Thiocapsa rosea: one gene and its partner. The protein of the gene in region 1 interacts with the protein of each later gene in a pairwise test. Links are inferred from orthologs where the notes say so. Each region holds a gene or a part of one and is shown on either strand. Other genes may lie near its edges. The genes, in order: rlmKL and typA.

Region 1 (7,827 bases):
CTTCATCGCATCGGCATTGCTGTAGCTAACCACGACCCCGTCGAGCGCGTACTCGGCCTTCGGCTCGATCCGGTACTCTTGATCGCGCACCCGCACCGTGAAGGGCTCGCGATCCGTCGGCGTCTGAAGCGGCGCTTCGAGCCTGCTGCGATCGAAGGTCTCGGGCGCCGGGAGAGCATCCTTCTGCCAATAGGTCACCGCGAGCAGCACGAGACTGGCGAGGAAGAGCCATTTGAAGGCCGATTCAAGCAGGCATGTGATCGGCACGTCGATCGACTCCGGTGTCGTGTCGGGCAAGGTCCGATATGGTCAGGAATGTCACTCGGCTATCGGCGCGGCGCAGTGGCGTCGGCGATCGCTCCGGGCCATGGATGACCGAACGGCGGCAATACGTCCGAGTGTTGGTCGCATGGTCGGGCTGAACTCGAGCAACGCTGGAGCAAAGCACAGCAAAGGCTGTGCCTACTCGACCCTGATGGATCCTCTCTGATGGAACAACTGCCGATCGAGCCCGTTCTCGACGACCTGCGCGCCGCGCTGCGTCGCGGTCACGCCGTGCTCCAAGCGCCGACCGGCTCGGGCAAATCCACGCGGGTTCCGCTCGCCTTGCTCGACGAAGACTGGCTCGGTGCCGGCCGCATTCTCATGCTGCAACCTCGCCGGCCGGCGGCACGCATGATCGCCGCGCGGATGGCCGCGCTGCTGGGCGAGCCGCTCGGGGAACGCGTCGGCTACCAGATCCGCTTCGAGCGCCGGATCGGCCCGCGCAGCCGCATCGAGGTCATCACAGAGGGCATCCTGACCCGACGCATCCAGTCCGATCCGACGCTCGAAGGGGTCGGACTCCTGGTGTTCGACGAGTTCCACGAACGCAGTCTGCAATCGGACCTGGGGCTCGCACTCGCGTTGGACCTGGTCGCCGGTCTTCGCCCGGATCTGCGGCTGCTGCTGATGTCCGCGACCCTCGACACCAAGCCGCTGGCCGGGCTCTTGGGCAATGCGGCCGTCATCCGCGGCGAGGGACGGAGCTTTCCCGTCGAGGTCCATTATGCCGAGCGCGCATCCGGCCCCGATACGGTCGCTGCGGTGATCTCGGGCGTGCGTTCGGCGCTTGCGAGCCATCCGGGCGACATTCTGGCATTCCTTCCCGGCACGGGCGAGATCAATCGCTGTGTTGCGCGGCTGCGTGAGTTGCTGGACGAGCGAACCCGGATCCTGCCGCTGCACGGCAGTCTCCCGACGGAGGAGCAGGAAAAGGCCCTGGTCCAGAACACGGGGCCAGAGCGCCGCGTGCTCGTCTCGACCGATATTGCCGAGACCAGCCTGACGATCCCGGGTATCCAGGTCGTAATCGACAGCGGCCTGAGCCGCAAGCCGCGCTTCGATCCGGGCTCCGGGCTCACACGCTTGGTGACCGAGCCCATCGCGCGCGCTTCCGCCGAGCAACGCGCCGGGCGCGCCGGGCGGTTGGGGCCGGGTGTCTGCTATCGGCTCTGGACCCGCGCGCAGGAGCAAGGTCGGCCCGAGCATCGAACGCCCGAGATCCTTCAGGCCGATCTGACATCGCTCGTCTTGGAGCTGCGCCTCTGGGGCGTGGCGGATCCGAGCGGACTGCGTTGGGTCGATCCGCCGCCCGGCCCGACATGGGAGGCCGCCGTCGTACTCCTGACGCGCCTCCGCGCACTGGATTCACGCGGCGCCATCGCCCCGCTCGGCCGGCGGATGGCGGAGCTGCCGGTCCATCCGCGACTAGCCGTGATGCTGCTCGGCGCCGCCGAGTCGGCCCGCGGCGACGCCGCCGATCTCTGCGCGCTGATCACCGAGCGCGACCCGTTGCTCGATACGCCCAGACGACGCCGCCCAGCCGATTTGGGTCTGCGTCTGCAAGCCCTGCACGCCTGGCGTGAACGGCGCTCGGTGCCGGGGGCCGATCCACGTCGGCTCGCCGCCGCGGATCGGGTCTCGCAACAGTTGCAGGGGCTGACGCGAAAGGCCCAAACCGGATCCGCTGGGCCGGGATCGGCTCGGTCGACTGCCGAGCTGCTCGCACTCGCCTACCCGGAGCGCATCGCACAGCGCCGCGAGGGCACCGACGGGCGTTATCGTCTGGCCGGAGGCTCCGGTGCGCTCTTGCCTCAGGACGACGCCTTGGGGATCCATCCCTATCTGGTCATCGCCAGCCTCGACGCAGGGGGCGCGGACGGCCGGATCCAGTCGGCGCTCCCCATTGCCGAGTCCGAGATCCGCGCGTGCTTCGCCGAGCGGATCGAGGTGAGCCGCCGCCTGTCCTGGGACACTCAGCGCGAGGCGGTGGCCGCCCGTGCCGTCGAGCGTCTGGAGGCCATCACCCTGCGGGCGCAGCCGGTGCCTTTGGAGGCGATGGACGATGTCGCTGGCATCCTGCTCGAACAGATCGCGACCCGATTCGACCAGGCGTTCGCTTGGAGCGATGCCGCGCTCCAATTCATCGACCGTGTCGCCCTGATGCGCCGACTCGAGCCCGAGGGCGACTGGCCGGATCTCTCGCCCGAGGCCCTGCGTGCGGATCTCCATGTCTGGCTGGCGCCCTATCTGAGCGGGATGTCGCGGCTCGTGCAGACCCAAAAGCTCGACCTCATGCCGATCCTGGCCGCGCGACTCGACTGGGGTCAGCGACAGCGCCTCGACAGCGAGGCACCGACCCGGATCGAGACCCCGGCAGGCCGCGAGCGCGCGATCGACTATTGCGTCGGCGAGACCCCGATCCTCGCAGTCCAACTGCAGGAGCTCTTCGGCCTCGCCGAGACCCCGCGAATCGGTCGCGGGCGCGTCCCACTGCTCCTGCACCTGCTCTCGCCCGCGCGTCGCCCGATCCAGGTCACCCAAGATCTCGCCGGTTTTTGGGCGCGGGGTTACGCGGAGGTCCGCAAGGAGCTGCGCGGGCGCTACCCCAAACACGCCTGGCCCGAGGATCCGACACGGGCGACACCCGTCGCGGGTGTCCGTCGCCCGCGCCGGGCCGAAGGCTGACGGGAGACACAACGAGCCTTTTTCCGGAAAAGGATCTACCGGCAGAGCCGGAACCAGGAAAAGTGGTCGAAGGATCTACTCGTTGTCGTTGTCGTTGTCGTTGTCGTGTTCGTCGTCCGGAATCCGATTACGACAACGACAACGACAACGAAGAATTCTGCGACGGTTTGCTCAAGACTTACGGCGTAGGGGACTAACGAGCACGATCGTCAAGGCCGTCAAGACCTTGCATGAAGCACGAAGCGGTCAACTGCCGGATCTAGGTTCAAACACCTTGGGCGGCGAAAGACCGCTGCGCGGCCGGTATATACTGCGTGACCCGATCCCCCGACGACCTGCCGCCCAAGATGCCCCAGCACACCTTCTTCGCCTCCGCACCCAAGCATATGGGAAGTCTACTCGCGGAGGAGCTGGCTCGACTCGGCCTTCAGGGGGCGGTCGAGGCGCGCGGCGGGGCACGGTTCGTCGGCGAGGTGCAAGACGCCTATCGGGCGTGTCTCTGGTCGCGGGTCGCCAACCGCATCCTGCTGCCGCTCGCACAGTTTCCGGCGGCGGGACCGGACGAGCTCTACGCCGGGGCGGAGGAGATCCACTGGGAAGAGCATCTCTCGCCCGAGAGCACCTTCGCCATTCAGCTCGACGGCATCGTGAAGGGCGTCACGCACGGGCAGTATGCCGCCCTGCGGGTCAAGGATGCGATCGCCGATCGTTTCACCCGTCTCCTGGGTTACCGGCCGAATGTGGATGCCCAGTCGCCGGACCTTCAGATCCATGTCTATGTCCATCAGGATCAGGCATCGGTCAGCATCGATCTGTCCGGTACATCCCTGCACCGACGCGGCTACCGCAGCGAGGGCACCTCGGCGCCGCTGAAGGAGAATCTCGCCGCCGCCATCCTGCTGCGCGCGGGTTGGCCCGCTATCGCGGCCGAGGGAGGCGCCTTGCTCGATCCCATGTGCGGCTCCGGGACACTCGTCATCGAAGGGGCTCTGATCGCGGCGGACATCGCACCGGGTCTGTTGCGCGAGCGTTTCGGGTTCATGGGCTGGCTGCAGCACGACCCGGCGGCCTGGCAGCGGCTGCTCGACGAGGCCGAAATCCGGCGCAGCGCCGGGCTGCAACGTCTCGGCTCGCTGCGCGGCTACGATCAGGACCCGCGCGCCATCCGCATCGCGATCGAAGACCTGGCGCGGGCCGGACTGGCCGGTCTCGCGCACTTCGAGCGACGCGAGCTGGCCGACTGCCGGCCGGGTCGAGACGACGACCGCGGTCTCGTGGTGGTGAACCCACCCTACGGCGAGCGGCTCGGCTCCGATGCCGAGCTGCCTGCGCTTCACGCGCGCCTGGGATCGGTACTCAAGGAACGCTTCGAAGGCTGGCGCGCCGCACTCTTCACCGGCAGCCCGGACCTCGGCAAGCACATGGGCCTGCGCGCACACCGGATTCACCACCTCTACAACGGCCCGATCGAATGCCAGCTGCTGCACTTTCGGATCGAGTCGAGCGATTTCGTGACCAATCGGCCGCGCACGCTCGAGCCGACCGAGCGCAGCGACGGCGCGACCATGTTCGCCAACCGGCTCGCGAAGAATCTCAAGGCGCTCGGCAAATGGCGCCGCAAGGAGCAGATCGACTGCTTTCGGGCCTACGACGCGGATCTCCCCGAGTACGCGGTGGCCGTGGATGTCTACGAAGGGGAGCCTGAAGGCGATACGCCGCAGCGTTGGGTGCATGTGCAGGAGTACGCCGCGCCGACGAGCGTCGACCCCAAACGCGCCCGCCACCGGCTGCGCGAGGCATTGAGCGTCATTCCGGAGGTGCTGGAGATCCCGGAATCACGGATGTTCTTCAAGGTCCGCCGACCGCAGAAGGGCAACGCCCAGTACGAGCGGCTCGCCGAGACGCGCCGCTTTCACGCGGTCAAGGAGGGCGGACTCAAATTCCTGGTCAACTTCGAGGACTATCTGGACACCGGGCTCTTCCTGGATCATCGCGACATTCGCCGCATGATCGGCGAACTGGCCGAGGGCAAGAGCGTCCTCAATCTCTTCGCCTACACGGGAACAGCGACGGTCTATGCCGCCAACGGCGGCGCGGCCCGCACCACGACGGTGGACATGTCCCGGACCTATCTGGACTGGGCGCGCGATAATCTCGCGCTGAACGCGATCCCGATGCAGCGCCATGAACTGGTTCAGGCGGACTGTCTGCAGTGGCTGGAAGAGGCCGCCGGCAAACGCCAATACGACCTCATTTTTTTGGATCCTCCCAGCTTCTCGACCTCCAAGCGGATGACGGAGACGCTCGACATCCAGCGCGACCATGTCGGCCTGATTCGAGCCACCACCCGGCTGCTCAAGCCGGGCGGTCTGCTGGTGTTTTCGAACAATCTGCGCCGGTTTCGGCTGTACGCGGAGGATCTGGCGGATCTCGAGATCCAGGATATCAGCCGCGAGACCATCCCTCGCGACTTTGCCCGCAACCCGCGGATCCACCAATGTTGGCGCATCACCAAGCCTAGGTCGCCGTTCCCGCCGACCGATCCGCTCAGCTGTCGGTGAGGTTGCTCACCGCGTCGTTGCCGGTCTGCTCGATCATGACGATCTCGACGCGCCGATTCTCGCGTCGCCCCCGATCGGTCGCGTTGTCGGCGATCGGCCGTTCGGCACCATAGCCCTCGGTGCTGAGTCGGCCGGGATCCACCCCGCGCTCGATCAGAGCCTGCATGACCGATTCCGCACGCTGCCGAGACAGGGCCTGATTGATCTCCGGGTTGCCCAGGCTGTCCGTGTGCCCGGCGATCTTCGCCTTCAGGTCGGATCTTGCTGCAAGCATCTCGGCGATACGGTCGAGCATCGGCAGCGCGCCTGCCGGCAGAACGGCGCTGCCGCTCGGGAACCGAAGCTCCTCCCCGCCGAGGTTGACCACAATGCCCTCCGGGGTGATTCGTCCGCCGACCTCGGCCGCACCTTCATAAAGCGTGCGTAACCGTGTGATCGACTCCTTGGCTTCGGCCAGCTCGTGCGCATGCTCCGTTGCCGCAGCCTGCTTGCGTGCCCGCAGATCCGCGGCGGCGGCGTCCGACTCGGCGAGCATTGCCCGCAAGGCATCCATTTCCTCCGTCAAGGCAGCGATCTGCGACTCGGACTCGGTGTCCGCTAAGGCGGCGTCGCGCTGCGCGCGGACCACGCCAAGCTGCTGCTGCAGGGCGACGCGCTCCTGATCGAGTCTTGCTCCGGCGGCCCGGAGCGCCGCTGCGCGCTCTTCGTCCAGCTTGGCGATCTGCCTCTCGGCTTCGGCCGCAACGGCATCGCGCTGCCCACGAACTACGGCAAGCTGTTGCTGCAGGGCGGTGCGCTCTTGATCGAGCCTCGCCCCGGCAGCCCGCAGGACCGCGGCCCGTTCATCCGACAGCTTGGCGAGCTGCCCCTGCGCCTCGGCCGAAACCGAATCGCGCTGCCCACGAACCACCGCAAGCTGCTGCTGCAGGGCGGTGCGCTCCTGATCGAGCCTCGCGCCTGCAGCCCGAAGAGCCGCAGCCCGCTCTTCGCCCAGCTTCGCGATCTGCAACTCGGCCTCGGCCGCAACCGCATGACGCTGAGCGCGAACCACCGCAAGCTGTTGCTGCAGCGCGGTACGCTCCTGATCGAGCCTCGCCCCGGCAGCCCTCAGAGCCGCCGCTCGCTCTGCGGTCAATTTGGCGGCCTGCATCTGCGAATCGGCCGCGACCGCATCGCGCTGCCCGCGAACCACCGCAAGCTGTTGCTGCAGAGCAATCCGCTCCTGCTGCAACCTGGCATCCGCAGCCGCGCGATCCCCCTCGCCTTGACTCAGTGTCGCTGCATGCCGGCGATCGCGTTCGGCGATCTCGGTCTCGGCTTCGGCGATCGCGGCGTCGCGCTGCGAGCGAACGCTCTCCAGTTCTTGAAGCAGTGCAGTGCGCTCGGTTTCGGCTAGTCCGGCGTCCGACGCGACAGCAGGCTCAAGCGCTGGTTCGAGCGCGACCTCCGCCACGTCCTCCTGCATCGGCGCCTGCGTGTCATCCAGTGCCGCAATCAGCGCGCTTTCCGCACCCGGCTCCGCAAGCGCAAGCACCGCCGGCTCCTCCGGCACGACCCCCGGTCGTTCCGTGCGATATCCAGCCAGCTCGGGGTAGTCGCCTAGCATACTGACCCCGAGCAGCGGTTTGAAGGCACCTTTGTGGCAGGTGTCGCAAGCCACCTTAGGTGCATCGCCGGTGGGCCCCAGTCGCTCCGTGGGATACAAGGTCTTAAGGGGATTGAGATAGTCGCCGTTGAGCTCGCGCACCATCCGAATGCCGTGCCACGCGGTGACGCGTTGCGGCGTGCTCTGTTCCCAAACACCCATCGCCCGGGTTTGGTGACAGTAGGTGCAGTTCACGCCCAGCGAATTAGACATATACATCATCAAGGCGTAGGTCCATTCCGCCTTCTTGATCGAGTTTCGGTTATCCGAGGGCAGTGCCGTCAATCCCTGAACGGAGACCTGAGCGTCGCCGTCGAAAAACGGCGTCAAGGGATCAAACGGAAGCGACGAGTTACCGACGGTCCGCATGCCCGACGTGTTTTGGCCCGCCTTGACGCCGGTTATCCCGGCCGACGGGGTCGTAGGTCCGAGGTTGGTGAACCAGGTACCGGAGGGGACCGCCTGGCCGCGGTGGCAGGTCCAACAGGTGACACCGGTCCCCGCGACATGAGACTTCCAATTCGAATTGATGTCCCGTGTCATCTGCAGCATTTGCCGCGAGACAACCTTGGTGTATTTCTCGTCCGAGGCCAAGTTCTCGGTGTTGTGGCA
Region 2 (7,814 bases), 3.6 Mb from region 1 along the record:
TCGCACAAGGTCGCGCACTTCTGCTCCATGTGCGGGCCGCACTTTTGCTCGATGAAGATCACCCAGGACGTCCGTGACTATGCCTTGGCGCATCGGCTCGACGACGTGGAGATCGCCCTCGAAGCGGGCATGAAGGAGAAGGCGAGCGAGTTCCGAAAGGAGGGGGCGCAGATCTACAAGGCCGTCTAAACCGCATCGAATCGCTCCGACGTCATGGCCCGCGCGGCCTCGCGCATAAACCCGGCCACGTCGCCGATCGCAGCCGTGGACAAGCGCTGTAGGGTGGAGAAGCGCAGCGCAGTCCACCAGCGCCGGCGCGGGGTTCGGTGGACTTCGCTCTCGCTCGTCCACCCTACCGGCCAAGCCGCGTCGAATCGCTTTGACGTCATCGTGGCTCGGGGACTTGCGAAGCCGGTTGATTCGATCACCGAATATTCACGGGCGTAGGGTATATACTCTCGCGCTGGCTCGGCACCAAGATTTCCGCTCGCATCGCACCCATCGCCCGGCCCTACCCCCGATATCATCTTCTCCGGAGCTCCACTCGTGATCGAGACGTTACGCAATATCGCCATCATCGCCCATGTCGATCATGGCAAGACCACGCTGGTGGACAAGCTGCTGCAGCAATCCGGAACGCTGGGGGATCGCTTCGGGCCGGTCGAGCGGGTGATGGACTCCAACGCGCTGGAGAAGGAGCGCGGCATCACCATCACCTCCAAGAACACCGCGCTGCGCTGGCGCGACTACCGCATCAACATTGTCGACACCCCGGGCCATGCCGACTTCGGCGGCGAGGTCGAGCGCGTGCTCTCCATGGTCGACTCGGTGCTGCTGTTGGTCGACGCCCAGGAAGGGCCGATGCCGCAGACGCGCTTCGTGACCAGCAAGGCGTTCCAGCACGGTCTGCGCCCGATCGTGGTCATCAACAAGATCGACCGTCCGGGTGCGCGACCCGACTGGGTCATCGACCAGGTCTTCGATCTGTTCGACCGGCTCGGTGCGAGCGACGAGCAGCTCGATTTTCCGATCATCTATGCCTCGGCCCTGAACGGCTACGCCGGGCTGGACAACGAGGTGCGCGCGGGCGACATGACCCCGCTCTTCGAGGCGATCGTCGAGCACTGCCCGGCGCCCGAGGTGGATCCGGATTCGCCCTTTCAGATGCAGATCTCTACGCTCGACTACAGCTCGTTCGTCGGGGCCATCGCACTCGGGCGGATCCGCCACGGCAGCGTCCGGCCCAATCAGCAGATCGTCGTGGTCAAGCCCGACGGCGGGCGTTACAAGGCCAAGGTCGGCATCGTCTACGGCTATCTCGGGCTGGAGCGCCATGAAGTGCCGCTCGCCACCGCCGGGGACATCGTCGCCCTGACCGGCATCGAGGCGCCGAACGTCTCGGATACGCTCTGCCATCCGGAGCATGCCGAGGCCCTGCCCCCGCTCACCGTCGACGAGCCGACCGTGACCATGACCTTCCAGGTCAACACCTCGCCCTTCGCCGGGCGCGACGGCAAGTATCTGACCTCCCGCCAGCTCAAGGATCGCCTTGAGCGCGAGCTGATCCACAACGTCGCCCTGCGTGTCGAGGAAGGCAACGACCCGGAGAAGTTTCGCGTCTCCGGTCGCGGCGAGCTTCACCTGTCGATCCTGCTCGAGACCATGCGCCGCGAGGGCTACGAGCTGGCCGTCTCGCGCCCCGAGGTCATCTTCCGCGAGATCGACGGTCAGATCTGCGAGCCTTACGAACAGCTCACGGTCGACGTGGAGGAGACCTCGCAAGGCGCGATCATGCAGGCGCTCGGCGAGCGTCGCGGCGAGCTCAAGGACATGGTCCCGGACGGCAAGGGCCGGGTGCGCCTGGATTACGAGGTTCCTTCGCGTGGCCTGATCGGCTTCCAGACCGATTTCATGTCCATGACATCGGGCACCGGGCTGAAGTATCACATCTTCGATCGCTATCGCCCCGCCAACCCGGGCGGCATCGCCCCGCGGCGCAACGGCGCACTCATCTCCAACGGCACCGGCAAGGCGCTCGGCTACGCGCTCTTCAGCCTGCAGGAGCGCGGGCGCATGATGGTCTCCCCGGGCGACGAGGTTTATGAAGGCCAAGTGGTCGGAATCCACTCGCGCGACAACGATCTCACGGTCAATCCGCTCAAGGCCAAGCAGTTGACCAACATCCGCGCCGCCGGCTCGGACGAGAACATCCTGCTGACCCCGCCGGTGAAGTTCACCCTCGAGCAGGCGCTGGAGTTCATCGAAGACGACGAGCTCGTGGAGATCACGCCCACGGCGATCCGGGTGCGCAAGCGGCATCTCACCGAGAACGACCGCAAGCGGGCCAGTCGCGGCTAAACCGCGTCCGGAGCGACAGGCATGGCTTGAGCGCGGGTTTAGCCTCGACGCAACAACCGGCGACGGCAAGACGCGGTTTAGGTTAAAGAAAACGAATAAGGCGCGATACGGCTGTCGCGGCTCGGCTTTAAGAGCTGAGCCGAAGCGATGTTTGCGAGGTCATCGTCGCGTCCGCCTTTGGACCGAGCCGACCTCGAACAGGACGCCAAGACCCGTCTATCCTGCTGCTGAGAGCTGAGAGCTGAGAGCTGAGAACTCTATGCTACGCCAAGGGACGACCCCTGGCGGCTGGCGGCTGGCGGCTCAACCATAACGAATCACACCATCAAAGAACCGCCCATGCCCGATCTCTATCGCCCCGTCGAGCCTTTTGCGACCCATCGCCTGGACGTCGACCACGATCACCGCATTTATGTCGAGGAATGCGGTCGGCCGGACGGCATCCCCGCGGTTTTTCTGCACGGCGGGCCGGGTGCGGGTTGCGAGCCGGCCCACCGCGCCTTTTTCGACCCGGCACGCTATCGCGCGGTCCTGTTCGATCAGCGTGGCTGCGGACGCTCCACACCGCACGCATCCCTGACGGCCAACACGACCGGGGATCTGGTCGCCGACATCGAGCGGATCCGGGAGCGACTCGGGATCGAGCGCTGGCTGGTCTTCGGCGGCTCCTGGGGCTCGACCCTGGCCCTCGCCTATGCAGAGACCCATCCGGATCGCGTCACGGCGCTGGTGGTACGCGGGATCTTTCTCTGCCGCGACGAAGAGATTCGTTGGTTCTATCAAGAGGGTGCGAGCTGGATCTACCCGGACTATTGGGATCAGTTTCTCGCCCCGATCCCGGTCGAGGAGCGCGGCGACCTGCTCTGCGCCTATCACAAACGCCTGACGGGCGAGGACGCGGCGACCCGTCTCGCTGCGGCGCAAGCCTGGTCGGTCTGGGAGGGACGCACGGCGACACTGCGGGCAAATCCGGACATCGAGGCGCACTTCGCCCATCCGCACGTCGCGCTTAGCCTCGCGCGGATCGAGTGCCACTACTTCATGAACCGGTCCTTCTTCCGGCCGAATCAGTTGCTCGAAGACGCCCATCGCCTCCGAGACATCCCAGGCATCATCATTCAGGGCCGCTACGACACCATCTGCCCGATGCGCTCGGCTTGGGACCTGTACCACGCCTGGCCGACGGCCGAGCTGCAGGTGATTGCGGATGCCGGTCACTCGGCCTTCGAGCCCGGCATCCGAACGGCCTTGGTGGCGGCGACCGACCACTTTGCCGATGCGCTTGGTTAAACCGCATCCAGAGCGAGATGCGTCATTTTCATTTTGTGTTTAGCGTCGATGGCTTCCTCGATCTTGGCGAGACGCGGTTTAAATTTAATCTTTTTAATACCTTAAACCGCGCCGGCTCCGACAGTCGTCGGAGCCGGCGCGGCCAAGCCATTCCAACACATGACGGATACCGCACCGGGCGCGGTTTAATGTCGTGGATCAAGACAAGTGCGGCCCAACCCACTAAAGTAGCTTGCCACTCCGGACGCGATTCAGTGTGATCGGTTTACTGCAACGTGTCTCCCACGCTCATGTCGAGGTCTCCGGCGAGACGATCGGCGCCATCGAGCGCGGCCTCTTGGTCTTGGTCGGCGTGCAGCGGGGCGATACGACCGCCCGCGCAGAACGCCTGCTGGAGCGCCTGCTCGGTTATCGGGTCTTCCCGGACGCCGACGACCGCATGAACCTCAGCCTGCGCGACATCGGCGGCGGCCTGCTGCTGGTGCCGCAATTCACACTCGCTGCAGACACCCGCAAAGGAACCCGTGCGAGCTTCACCTCCGCCGCACCGCCGGAGGAAGGCGAGCGCTTGTTCGACGCGCTTGTCGCGCGGGCTCACGCGGCTCATCCCCGAGTCGCGACCGGGCGCTTCGGCGCAGACATGCAGGTCGGCTTAGTCAATGACGGACCCGTGACCTTCTGGCTGGAAACCTAAAGACCCGGGGCCAGCATCAGAACACCGATCGTCTCTTGCTCGCTCGGCCCGTTCCAGGGCCACGAATAGGCGGCGCCGGTCAGCCAAGCATCGAGTTGATCCGTTCGGTGGCGCGAAAAGAGGTGTCCGGACTGGCCGAGCGGGAGCACGCCGCGGGTACCTGCCCAATTCGCGGGGATGTAGACGACCCGCATTGAGGGGATAAAGACGGACTCCTCGGGCGCGAGCGGCATCGGCTTCATAACGTTCACCGTATCCGCACCCCCGCCGACACCGATCGGACCGACGTTGAAGAGACGCCCGACGAGCGGCAGAGTACCGAAGGCATGCGGGAAGGTCAGGGTGCGAATCCGGTCCAGACGCGCATCCTCCGGGTTGGAGATCCGGGCATCGAGATCCGCCTTGGCGGCCCTCAGCGCCCGCGCCCAGATCTCGGCCGGACCCTCGGTCCAGGACGTCGTCACATCGTCCCAGAAGCTCGACCGGCCGCTGCGGAGCATCTCCTGCAAGGGGCTGTAGGCAAACATGGCCATCGCGGCCATGGCTTCGAGATCCTCGCCCAGCTCGTCTTCGTAAAGCGCCCTGTAGAGCGCGGGCTCGAGCATGGCGTAGAAGGCCGCGGACCGGCTGGAACCCGCCATGTCGCCATCCCAATCGAGCAGCTCTTCGGCGGCGATACGCCAGGCGGCCTCATCGACCGCCTGGAGCTCGACCGCGATCCTGCGCAGGGCGGCTTGGGCGAGCCGTGCGTGAGTGCTGATGCGATCGGTCTGGATCTGCGCCATCGCCTCGGGCGTCAAGGAACCTGCCGCATCGAGCCGCTCGGCAATGCGCTCGGCCCGAAAAGGCGCCATCCAGGCGTTGCTGATGGTCACCGGATACTCGACCGGGACGATGCGGTTGTTGGCGGTGATCAAGGCCGCACCGGGCGGATCAACGCGCTGCGGGTTGTGCTTCTGGGGCACGAGCCCCTGCCAGGCATAGCCGTCCACCCAACCCGGCGAGGGAAAAGCGCCCGAGCCCTTGCCGCGCTGCGGCAGGACCCCGCTGACCTGCAGAGCGATGCCGCCGTCGCGGTGCGCCGACATGAGGTTCAGAACGACGTGCTTGAACTCCAGGATGGCCTCGCCGGCTTCCTCGAGCGTCTCGGCCCGGTTGAGACGCAGCAGCCCGGCGAAGGCGCGATCCGGGAGATCATTGGTCTCGCGCAAGGCCAGCAGATGGGGCGTGTCCAGGCTCGGCAGGTCCATCGGCGTCTTGGTGATCGGCCCCAGGATGTCGTTGACGATCACGCCGTTGTCGGTCGAGCGGATGACGAGGTCGACCGGATCAGCGCCCTTGACCGAGATGCGCTCGACCCGAATCGTGATCGGCTCGGATCGTCCGCCTGCCCGCTCGACGCTCGTGCCGTCGGCCATGAGACGCTCGACGAAGATGTCCTGCGTATCGGCGATGGTGCTGGTGAAGCCCCAGGCGAGATCCCGGTTGTGCCCGATCATCACCAGGGGGACACCGGGCAGGCTCGCCCCGGCGACATGCAGGTCCGGTGCAATCAGCTCCAGCAGGTACCAGATTCCGGGCATGGAACCGGCCAGATGCGGGTCGTTGGCGAGCAATGCCTCGCCGTTCGCCGTTCGCGGCCCGTTCACCGCCCAGCCGTTGCTCGCCGCCGCGGGCAAGGGCAGGCCGAGGCGGGCGACGATCTCCAGCACGGGCTCGATCGTCGGCCCATGCCGGTCGCCGCGCATTCGAGTCCGCCCCTGCTCCAGCGCCAGCTCACGCACCAGCTCGGGCGACACCTCCGGCGCCGGGATACCGGCATCGGTGGGAAAGAGCTCGCGCGCCCGCTCCGGACCGATCCGGGCCGCCAGACGCAGGAAGGTCAGCTCGGCGCGAAGGTTGTAGGATTGGGTCCAGGCCATGTAGCCGCCGATCAGAAGGCTGTCTTGCGGGGTCCATGGCGCGGGTTCGGCGCGCACGACCAGGTACTCGAGCGGCAGGCGACGCTCGGCCGCCGCCTCGGTGCGATAGGCGTTCACGCCCGCCGCATAGGACTCGAGGAGAGACATCTCCTCGAGGTTCAACACAGCCAGACTGCGCTCGGCCTCGCGATCGAGCCCCATGGTGCGAAAGAAGCGATCCGCCGGCAACACCAAGGGTCCGAATACCTCCGCCAGACGCCCGCCGGCGAGACGGCGCAGCAAATCCATCTGCCACATCCGCTCGCGTGCCACGACATAGCCCTGTGCAAACAACAGATCATGTACGCTGTCGGCCTCGATCGTCGGGATGGCGTGGGGTCCGTAGCGAACACGCACCGGGGCTTCAAGCCCCGGAATGGCCAGGCTGCCCGCGTAGCTCGGCTCGCCGCGCTTGGCGATCCACACCAAACCGACGGCGCCGGCCGAAAGGCCGATGACCAGGATCGCGACGATGAGCAACAGGATCCGACGTGGCATGCGGCTTGACTCCCGAAGCTTGGCTTACGGCGTTGTCTGGCCGACCGGCTGGATTCCCTTCACGAACGCGACGAAGCCCTCGCGTTGTGCGGCGACCAGCTCCGCCGGGCCGTGCATCTGCGGGAAGAGGTTGCCGTCGGGTGTCTCGATGACACCCGCAAGGAGCATCCGATCCGCCTGCACGTCGTCGCCCGGACCCATGCCGACACTGCGACCGTAGCTGCCGCGCAGCTCGACCAGCGTGGCCGGGATCGCCTCCGTACCGATCTGCGTGACGGTCGGCTCGACCGGCGCACCGTCGGGGCCTCGGAACTGCGACTGCCAGCGCTCGATGTTGGCCTCCAGCGTCCCGCCCTGATCGGGTCCGAAGAAATAGACGACAAACTCGGCCCCGTCGCCGACCTCGTCGCCGGGGGACGCGAGCACCTTGAATTGGAGTTGGCGCATCTCGCTCTTGGGCGTCTCGGCGACCCAGGCATCCGGGACCGACGACCGAAAGGACAGAAAGTCGACGGCTTGATCGGCCGCGACGAGAGCGGAGCCGGCGAGAAGTACGGGGGCAATCAGCAGCGAGCGCAGGGCGATGGACATCGGGTTGTCTCCTGATGGTGTTATGGCTCGCGGGACTCGAAGGACCGAGGGTCCAATCAATTCGAGCTCGGCGAGGGGGACCTCAATGGATCAACATTCGGTACTATCCGACCAGCCGTCTCATCATAACCGCACCTGCGAGGAGTTGCCGCGATGTCCGATCGACCCGACGCCGACGCCGTCAAGACCTATCTGCTCGATCTACAGGACCGCATCTGCGCGGCGTTGCGCGAGACCGACGGCGGAGCAGGCTTCCGCGAAGACGCCTGGGAGCGACCGGGCGGCGGTGGCGGACGCACGCGCATCATGCAGGACGGAGCCGTCTTCGAGCGCGGCGGCATCAACTTCTCGCACGTCTTCGGCGAGCGCCTGCCGCCCTCGGCGAGCGCGAATCGGCCCGAGCTGGCCGGGCGCGGATTCCA

The links.
Region 2: the proteins of rlmKL (region 1) and typA interact in binary tests that used the Escherichia coli proteins (3 or more experiments, as listed by UniProt). The link is inferred for Thiocapsa rosea from one-to-one orthologs.

What each region holds. Positions count from the first base shown.
Region 1 is NZ_RBXL01000001.1:5,307,386-5,315,212, forward strand. What follows is about bases 2,999-5,963. They hold rlmKL (bifunctional 23S rRNA (guanine(2069)-N(7))-methyltransferase RlmK/23S rRNA (guanine(2445)-N(2))-methyltransferase RlmL), read left to right. Parts: upstream 2,999-3,356; coding sequence 3,357-5,570; downstream 5,571-5,963. Other genes in these bases: hrpB (ATP-dependent helicase HrpB), read left to right, coding at 2,999-3,009; pufC (photosynthetic reaction center cytochrome PufC), read right to left, coding at 5,557-5,963. In the rest of the region: BDD21_RS23660 (hypothetical protein), read right to left, coding at 1-267; more of hrpB, read left to right, coding at 490-2,998; more of pufC, read right to left, coding at 5,964-7,827. UniProt on the Escherichia coli protein: Specifically methylates the guanine in position 2445 (m2G2445) and the guanine in position 2069 (m7G2069) of 23S rRNA. Methylation occurs before assembly of 23S rRNA into 50S subunits.
Region 2 is NZ_RBXL01000001.1:1,747,651-1,755,464, reverse strand. Bases 1-2,952 are described here. They hold typA (translational GTPase TypA), read left to right. Parts: upstream 1-546; coding sequence 547-2,358; downstream 2,359-2,952. Other genes in these bases: pip (prolyl aminopeptidase), read left to right, coding at 2,698-2,952; BDD21_RS07975 (hypothetical protein), read right to left, coding at 186-389; thiC (phosphomethylpyrimidine synthase ThiC), read left to right, coding at 1-189. In the rest of the region: more of pip, read left to right, coding at 2,953-3,648; dtd (D-aminoacyl-tRNA deacylase), read left to right, coding at 3,905-4,342; BDD21_RS07955 (penicillin acylase family protein), read right to left, coding at 4,339-6,801; BDD21_RS07950 (hypothetical protein), read right to left, coding at 6,826-7,392; hemF (oxygen-dependent coproporphyrinogen oxidase), read left to right, coding at 7,546-7,814. UniProt on the Escherichia coli protein: A 50S ribosomal subunit assembly protein with GTPase and nucleotide-independent chaperone activity, required for 50S subunit assembly at low temperatures, may also play a role in translation.